4 regions of the Thalassospira sp. A3_1 genome follow, and region 1 is predicted to be linked to each of the others. Evidence: predicted binding sites of a transcription regulator. Region 1 holds the regulator's gene; each other region holds the start of a gene.

Region 1 (2,208 bases):
ATCATGGGGGCCAAGAAAACCCCCGACCTGATACCGCTATGCCATCCCCTACCCCTGACCTCGGTCGAAGTCACCTTGGAACTGGCAACCGATACCGATGCGGTCGATATCGTTGCAACCTGCAAGACCACAGGCAAAACCGGCGTCGAAATGGAAGCCCTGGCCGCCGTTTCCATTACTGCACTGACCGTATTTGACATGTGCAAGGCCGTCGACAAGACCATGCGGATTACCGATATCCGCGTCGTCCATAAGGAAGGCGGAAAATCGGGTCTTTTCACCGCCGACTGACCCCCGAAAGTACCGGAATATCGTTTCTTGACCGAAAGAATGCCCTTAAACAGCGATTTTTTGGCTTGTGGTGCTTGACGAACGGCAAGAACCAAAGTAGAACATTCATGTATTCGGTTTGTTCTTATTACTGGTTCGGGAAAAATCATGCTGACGCGCAAGCAATACGAATTGCTGGTCTATATCGATAATTACCTTCGCGATCATGGCATCTCGCCCTCCTTTGACGAGATGAAAGAAGCCCTGAACCTGAAATCCAAATCCGGCATTCATCGCCTGATTACCGGGCTTGAGGAACGCGGCTTTATCCGCCGCCTCGCTCATCGGGCCCGTGCACTTGAAGTCCTGCGTCTTCCCGATAATAACGATGATGACGCGGCTGAAACACCCGCCAATGTGACATCCATCGCAACCGCGCGAAAGGCCGCCCACCGGCCGGCAACCGTGCCATCAGCCTTCTCGGACTCTGGTGAATCCGTCTCCCTGCCGCTGTTTGGCCGGATCGCGGCCGGTACCCCGATCGAAGCCCTTCGCGATCAGACCACAATGGTGCAGGTTCCTGCCGCCCTTTTGGGGACCGGCGATCACTATGCGCTTGAGGTTTCCGGTGATTCGATGATTGACGCCGGCATTCTTGATGGCGATACGGTTCTGATCCAGCGGTGTGAGCAGGCCAATGACGGCACCATTGTTGTCGCATTGGTTGACGACGCTGAAGCCACCCTGAAACGTCTAAAACGCGGTCGCGGCGAAGTTCTGCTGGAACCGGCCAATGCGCGTTATGAAACGCGTGCGCTGTCGCCGGAACGTGTCCGTATTCAGGGACGCCTGATAGGTCTGCTGCGCCAATACTGATCAGCAGAAAAATACCGAGATACCTAAAACGCCGTCGGCCTTGCCTGGCGGCGTTTTTATTTGACCACTCTGCCCCCGATAATAATCCACGGCCAGGTGCCGGACGTTTCCCGTACGGTTTCAATCACCGAGGCAGCCCCCGGTCGCAGGGAAACCGATACACCGCCCTTCCACCACAGCATGTCATCATCAATGACCGTCACATCATGCGCGCAGATATCACGCGGCATATCGCGTTTCAGGCTGATGATCATATCGGCATGGCGGCACGCATAGAACGGATTGGCAAAATCATTGGCAACAATCACCCGCTGTCCCCCGACACTCGCAGAACAAACCGTGGCATCGCATTTCTCGATAATCTGATCGGCATCATGATCAGCAATGCCAAACCGCGCCATCCAGACCGATTGCTGAAAATCCGATATGCCTTCGGGCAGGATAAGCCTGTTTTGCTCCCGGTCCCGGATGGCCCAGCTTTCCTGATCCCCGGAAACCAGAATATCCGCCGGGCGATACAGGATTTGCGCCATCATCGCCAAGCATAGCGGAATGACAGCCAACCGGGCAATCGCGTTCCCCCGCCAGACCAGCCACCAGGCAATCGCCATCATGATACCGATGGCAAATATGGCACTGAACTGCTCGACATGCCAAAGCCCCCACGCCTGATCGGCAGCAAGAGAGGCCGTTTCAATCAGCAGGGTCAAACCGGGTTTCATCAACCACAAGGGCAATGCCCCGGCCCCGAACGGCATCAGAACAAGCGTCGCCACAATCAAAGGCATCACCCAAAACGCCATAACCGGAATGGCAATCAGGTTAGACACGATCCCGATCATCGAAATCCGCCCGAAATGAAACCCGATGATCGGGGCGGTCACTGCGGTTACCAGCAACCCGGTCACCACCAACCCGGCAAAAAACAGCCAAAGCCGGAAGGCCCATGACCGGTCGCCGGACGCCTCAAACCATCGCCTGCCCGGCCCATCGTAAAATGCCACCAGCACCGATACCGCGGCAAAGGAAAGCTGAAAGCTTGGCCCCAGCACCGCATCGGGT
Region 2 (2,208 bases), on a different contig from region 1:
TTGGCATTCTCGCGGCCCTGACCGATCCGGGTCGAGTTGTAAGAGAACCACGAACCGGATTTCTCAACGATCCCGGCCTTGACGCCAAGATCAAGGATTTCACCCATCTTGGAAACGCCTTCACCATACATGATGTCAAACTCGACCTGCTTGAACGGCGGCGCCATCTTGTTTTTGACAACCTTCACACGGGTCTGGTTGCCGACGACCTCGTCACGGTCCTTGATCTGACCGATACGGCGGATATCAAGACGAACCGACGCATAGAATTTAAGCGCGTTACCACCCGTGGTGGTTTCCGGGCTGCCAAACATCACACCGATCTTCATACGGATCTGGTTGATGAAGATGACCATGCAGTTCGAACGCGAGACCGAGCTGGTCAGTTTACGCAAGGCCTGGCTCATCAGACGAGCCTGCAGACCGACATGGGTATCGCCCATTTCGCCTTCAAGTTCGGCACGCGGCACAAGGGCAGCAACCGAATCGACGACCAGAACATCAATCGCACCGGAACGCACCAGAGTATCGGCGATTTCAAGCGCCTGTTCACCCGCATCGGGCTGCGAAATCAAAAGTTCGTCGGTATTCACACCAAGCTTGCGGGCGTAACCCGGGTCAAGCGCGTGTTCGGCATCGACAAAGGCGCAGGTCCCGCCAAGTTTCTGTGCCTCAGCAATGGTGTGCAGGGCCAGTGTGGTTTTACCCGAACTTTCCGGACCGTAAATTTCGACGATGCGGCCACGCGGCAGACCGCCAATCCCCAACCCGATATCAAGGCCAAGTGATCCGGTCGAAATGGCTGAAATATCCACCGCACTATCGCGCTGGCCGAGCTTCATGATCGAGCCCTTGCCAAATGCGCGTTCGATCTGCCCAAGGGCGGCTTCGAGTGCCTTCTGCTTATCCATCGTATCTTTATCCACCAAATGCAGCGCGGTCTGAATCATTTTCCGAACTCTCTTATTCCACAGGGCCGGGTAGGATGCAACGCAGGCGGTTCCCCGGTCCTAAATGCGGAACGCCACCGCTAGGTGCCCCGCCGGATAACTGGCATCACGCCAACCATTTTCCGGCAAACGCATTGAGAACATAATGCGAACAATCTCATAAAAAAATGGATGTTGCAAGTTTGTTCTCATTTCAGCGATAGAGAATTCACACACAGCGAACAGGAACGATCACGACAGCCGCGCAGCACCTCAGAAAACAATTCAGCCGAAATCCTGTTTCACGTGGTTATTTTCAGGTGTTCGTGACGATGGGCGTGACCATGATCGTCATCGCCATGGTGATGGGCTTCGACATGCAGTTCGCCCGGAACGGAATAAAGCTGCCCATGGCGAACCCCCGGCTGTGCCAGAACCTGATCGGCAAATCTGCGGATATCGGCAAGCTTGCCGCGCAGGGTAACACTCTCAAGGCAGGTATCATGATCGATGTGGAAATGCACGGTCGAGACCGTCAGGTCATGATGTTCGTGCTGCGCGCTCATCAAGCGTGACGCCAGCATGCGTTCTTCATGATCATACACGTAATTCAGAACCGCAATGCCAACGCCGCCAGTGTCTTCGTCAAGCTTGATGTTCTGAAGCTTTTCCCGAATCAGGTCACGAAAACCTTCGGAACGGTTGGTATAGCCGCGATGTTCAAGGAAGGCATCGAATGCCTCCATCAAATCGTCTTCGATCGATACGGTCACGCGGGTCATACGAATTCCCTTTCAGAATCATCAGCTTGACTCGTATGAACAATTTTGAAAAGTTCACACAGCCTTTCAACTCCCTTAATCTCCCAAAGGATAGCAGATGTTTCAATCAAAGTTCACAACCCCGCTTGCAATTGCCGCGCTGGGGTGCCTGATTGGTTATGGTGCAACGGCCCACGAATTCATCGCCAGCAGCAAAACCGACCCCGCAAATGACAAAAACACTGCTGTATTCATCCTCGATTCGACCCATGTTTTCGGCTCCGCCGAAGAAGCCGAAGCCCCAAAGCATGTAGCCGCACAATTAATCACTCCCTCGGCCGCCACCGATCTTGATGTTAGCGAAAATGCGGATGCCCCCAATCTGACCGGTACCTTTACCCTTTCCGACGAACCGGCATGGCTTGTCGGACATCGCCTTCCGGTGATCTGGTCACAGACACCCGATGGCTGGAAAGAAGGCGGGTCGGATGTGAACCCGGATGCCATTGCATCCTCGC
Region 3 (2,208 bases), 470 kb from region 1:
TGAACGCTATCGAACGCCGCATGACCGATCCGATCATACGCGACATTGATATCGTCAGTCAGGCCGGGCAATTCACCACGGCAGAGGAAATAACAAGCACGGCCAACGGCAACACCATCACGCTTGTCAGCAGCGCAACAACAGCAAGTGCCGACCTCGCCACGACCATCTCATCCGCCGGTGCCAATTCGACCGTGATCCTGAATGGCAGTTTTGCCAACGTGAACAGCCGCCTTGATGTTCAAAACGGCCAAACCATCATGGGAACGGGCAATCTTGATGTTAAAACACCTTCCGGTCGTACTCTGACCATCACCACACCGGGTGCCAGCCTGAGCGGCCAAGGCGGCACTCCGCCCGGCTTTGGCAGTCCAAGCCATATTTTCAACATGGCCGACAATAGTCGCCTTGTTGGCGTTACTGTCTCAACCACCTCCGCGGGTGCGACCACAGCAGTGCGGATCAACGGCGTGAATAACGTCGAAATCATCAATAGCACATTGACCAGCAACGCTACGGGCAACACGTCCTTTGGCATACAGGTTATCGGAAACGCACAAAACACCGTCATTCGCGGTAATACGATCACAGCCACCAGTAACGATACCTTTGCCTATGCCCTGTCAGTCATCGGATCAGACAACCTCGTCTTCGAGAACAACACACTCAATGCCAGCGGGGCGGCAACCAACCACCTGATCTTCTTTAACCTGAACAATACGAATCTCTCCGGCTCCGGGAACAGCGGCAATGTAAGTACATGCAATGTCGGTGGCGGGACAAACACCGGCTCCATCAGTTTCACGACAGCAACGCCGACCTGCCCGTAATCAGGAAAGCTGTTGATAGCCAGATGATGTCAAATCAACGGCCTGCCGCTGTCCGCGTTGACATCGGTGCGGGCAACCTGGGCACTGCGTATTTCGCTTGAATGTTCCTATTTTGTTCTATATTTTGAACATATGCGAAACATCATCGAACCGACATCCGATCACATCGAAACCGCCCAACCGGGCGAAGGATGGAGCCATCCGGATTTTGATCCGGGTCTGCTGCCCGCGCGCCGACAAAAAGGCCGCGGGGCGGTATCGAACATTGATGGCCGATTTGAACGCCATATCCATCAGGCGGTCGATGATGGCTGGATGACCAGCCTGATGGAAGATCAGGACGCGCCGCGCATCCGCACCACCCTTGGCATTGATGGCGCGCGCAGCGTGATCACCAAAAATCAAAGCCCGGATGTGCCGTTTGACCGTTCGATCAATCCTTATCGTGGCTGTGAACATGGCTGCATCTATTGCTTTGCCAGACCAACACACGCCTATCTCGGCCTGTCGCCGGGGTTGGATTTTGAAACAAAGCTGTTCTGGAAGCCCGACGCCCCAGCACTTTTGCGTAAACAGCTCGCCGCCAGAAGCTACATGCCCGCCCCGATTGTCATTGGCACCAGCACCGATCCCTATCAGCCGGTTGAACGTGAAAAGCAACTGACCCGATCCATCATCAAGGTGCTTGGCGATTGCCACCATCCTTTTTCGATTATCACCAAAGGCGCACTGGTCACCCGCGACATTGACCTGATCGCGCCAATGGCCGCAAAAAACCGTGCGTCGGTCGCGGTATCGGTTACAAGCCTTGATCACAGATTATCCAACCTTCTTGAACCGCGTGCCTCCGCCCCGCACCGTCGACTTGATGCCATTCGCAAACTTGCCGATGCCGGTATCCCGGTCACGGTCCTGTGTGCGCCGATCATTCCCGGCCTCAATGACATGGAAATCGAAAATCTGGTCACGGCGGTGCGTGATGCCGGGGCAACATCCGTATCCCACATCGTTGTCCGCCTGCCGCTTGAAATCGCCGATCTGTTCGAAGAATGGCTCGAAGCCAATTATCCGGACCGCAAGGCAAAGGTCATGTCGCTGATCCGTCAGATGCGCGACGGCGAACGCTATCAATCCGAATTTGGCACCCGCATGCGCGGCACCGGCCCGATTGCCGATCTGATTGCCAGACGGTTTGATGCCGCACGCAAAAAACACGGCATGACCGGTCGGTCGCTCAACCTTGATTGCAGCGGCTTTGTCCGCCCGAACGCGAACGGGCAGATGTCGCTGTTCTGAGATCACCAGCAACATCGCCCCCTCGCCCCCAAGCCCTGCTCGCGCGACCGGCGGGCACCAAGCCGATCACTCCGCCCCGATC
Region 4 (2,208 bases), 190 kb from region 1:
TGCCTTCAAGCGCCTGGAACCAGTCGGCAGCCTTGCCAATCGAAAGGTCGGTAATTTCCGAAATCGTGCATTTATCGATCTTTACGGCCAGCGCTTCGGGTTTCAGGCGATGACCTTCGCAGGTCGGACAGCTTGAAACCGTCTGGTATTTCGACAGTTCGTCGCGTGCCCACTGGCTATCGGTTTCGCGCCAGCGGCGCGACATGTTGGGAATGACACCTTCGAACGGGCGCGATACCTTGTAGCTGCGCGAACCGTCATCATAGGTCACCGTGACGTCTTCATCACCCGAACCATACAGGATGATGTCCTGTGCTGTTTTCGTAAGCTTTTCCCATGCGACATTGGTTTTGAAGCCGAAATGCTTGGCAACTGCGCGCAACGTTTGCAAATAATATTTCGACGTGGTGCTGGCCCAAGGCGCAACAGCGCCATCATCAAGGCTTTTGCCTTCGTCGGGAACGACCAGTTCCGGGTCGAATTCCATCTGGGTGCCAAGACCATCACAGGCCGGGCAGGCGCCAAACGGATTGTTGAACGAGAACAGGCGCGGTTCGATTTCCTCAATCGTGAACCCGGAAACCGGGCAGGCGAATTTTGCCGAGAACACGGTTGTTTCGCCGGTTTTGGCATCTTCGGTCAGGACGATACCATCTGTCAGTTCAAGGGCAGTTTCAAAGCTGTCTGCAAGTCGGGTTGCAATCCCGTCCTTGACGATCAGGCGGTCCACGACCACCGAAATGTCGTGTTTGAGTTTTTTGTTCAGCTCCGGCGCTTCGTCGATGTCATACATTTCGCCATCGATCTTGACGCGCTGGAAACCACGCGTGCGCAAATCGCGTAGTTCCTTTTTGTATTCCCCTTTGCGGCCACGGACAAACGGTGCCAACAGATAAAGTCGCGTGCCTTCGGGCATTTCCATAACGCGGTCAACCATCTGTGATACGGTCTGACTGACAATCGGAAGACCGGTTGCCGGGGAATAGGGAATGCCGACGCGCGCCCAAAGAAGACGCATATAATCATAAATCTCGGTAACCGTTCCCACGGTCGAACGCGGGTTGCGCGATGTGGTTTTCTGTTCGATGGAAATGGCAGGAGACAAGCCGTCGATATATTCAACATCGGGCTTCTGCATCAGTTCAAGGAACTGGCGCGCATATGCTGACAGGCTTTCGACATAACGACGCTGTCCTTCGGCATAAATCGTATCGAACGCCAGCGAACTTTTACCCGACCCAGACAGACCGGTGATCACCACCAGAGAATCGCGGGGCAGTTCAACATCGATATTTTGCAGGTTATGTTCTTTCGCACCGCGAACCGAAATTTTCGTCAGCATGTCGGGCCTTTTGTTCCTGTAATGTTCGGGAAAAGGTATAGAGGAGCCAAACCTGATACGCAAGCGCACCCCTGACAGTTCCTGTCAGTATCTGTCAGGAGTAGTTTGTTTTTGTCGTAGCGCAAGACAATGCAAGAAAAAACCCGCCGGACAAACCGGCGGGTTAATCTGGCTTTTGCAATCCTGAACGATCAGCCTTTAGTAACCGAACGACCGGTTGCCCCAAGATCCTTGAAAGCTTCTTCGAGGCGGGCTGCCATCGAAAGTTCGGCTTCGCGGACCCAGACGCGCGGATCGTACTGTTTTTTGTAGGGCTGATCGGTATCCGGATCGACCTGATACTTGAACGCACGTGCGTTGGCTTCGACATATTCACCAACCGGGCGCGAATAGGCGAACTGGGTATCGGTATCGATATTCATCTTAAAGACGCCATAGCCGACTGCTTCTTCGATTTTTTCTTTTTCCGAACCCGAACCGCCATGGAACACGAAGTCCAGCGGACGGTCGCCAAGATTATGCTTTTCCGAAACGTATTTCTGGGATTCCAGAAGGATTTCCGGACGAAGTTTTACGTTACCCGGTTTGTAAACGCCATGAACGTTGCCGAATGCCGCCGCGACCGAGAAATGGCCAAGCGGAGCAAGACGGCGATATGCTTCTTCGACTTCTTCGGGACGGGTATAAAGACGCGGATCGATTTCCTCGACACTGGTGTCAAGATCATGGCCGATGCCGTCTTCTTCACCGCCGGTCACGCCAAGTTCAATTTCCAGGCTCATTTCGATTTTGGCCATGCGTTTGAGGAATTCTTCGCAAGTCGACAGGTTGTCTTCGAGCGATTCCTCGGACAGGTCCAGCATGTG

The links. The regulator LexA, encoded in region 1, represses DNA repair genes until DNA is damaged. The targets are predictions, from matches to a motif close to ATGTTCTANTTTGGTTC.
Region 2: the regulator LexA is predicted to act here: its motif matches at 1,089-1,105, upstream of recA (recombinase RecA).
Region 3: the regulator LexA is predicted to act here: its motif matches at 932-948, upstream of J7395_RS16675 (PA0069 family radical SAM protein).
Region 4: the regulator LexA is predicted to act here: its motif matches at 1,353-1,369, upstream of uvrA (excinuclease ABC subunit UvrA).

Annotation. Positions count from the first base shown of each region.
Region 1 covers NZ_JAGHQQ010000003.1:226,056-228,263, reverse strand. Annotated here, with positions in the region: gene moaC (cyclic pyranopterin monophosphate synthase MoaC) at 1-291, shown strand, start outside; gene lexA (transcriptional repressor LexA) at 439-1,146, shown strand; gene J7395_RS14490 (ComEC/Rec2 family competence protein) at 1,203-2,208, opposite strand, start outside.
Region 2 covers NZ_JAGHQQ010000002.1:697,131-699,338, reverse strand. Annotated here, with positions in the region: gene recA (recombinase RecA) at 1-950, opposite strand, end outside; gene nikR (nickel-responsive transcriptional regulator NikR) at 1,232-1,711, opposite strand; gene J7395_RS10270 (DUF4198 domain-containing protein) at 1,809-2,208, shown strand, end outside.
Region 3 covers NZ_JAGHQQ010000003.1:696,463-698,670, forward strand. Annotated here, with positions in the region: gene J7395_RS16670 (right-handed parallel beta-helix repeat-containing protein) at 1-830, shown strand, start outside; gene J7395_RS16675 (PA0069 family radical SAM protein) at 963-2,126, shown strand; gene J7395_RS16680 (tyrosyl-tRNA synthetase) at 2,207-2,208, opposite strand, start outside.
Region 4 covers NZ_JAGHQQ010000003.1:418,043-420,250, reverse strand. Annotated here, with positions in the region: gene uvrA (excinuclease ABC subunit UvrA) at 1-1,342, opposite strand, end outside; gene fbaA (class II fructose-bisphosphate aldolase) at 1,534-2,208, opposite strand, start outside.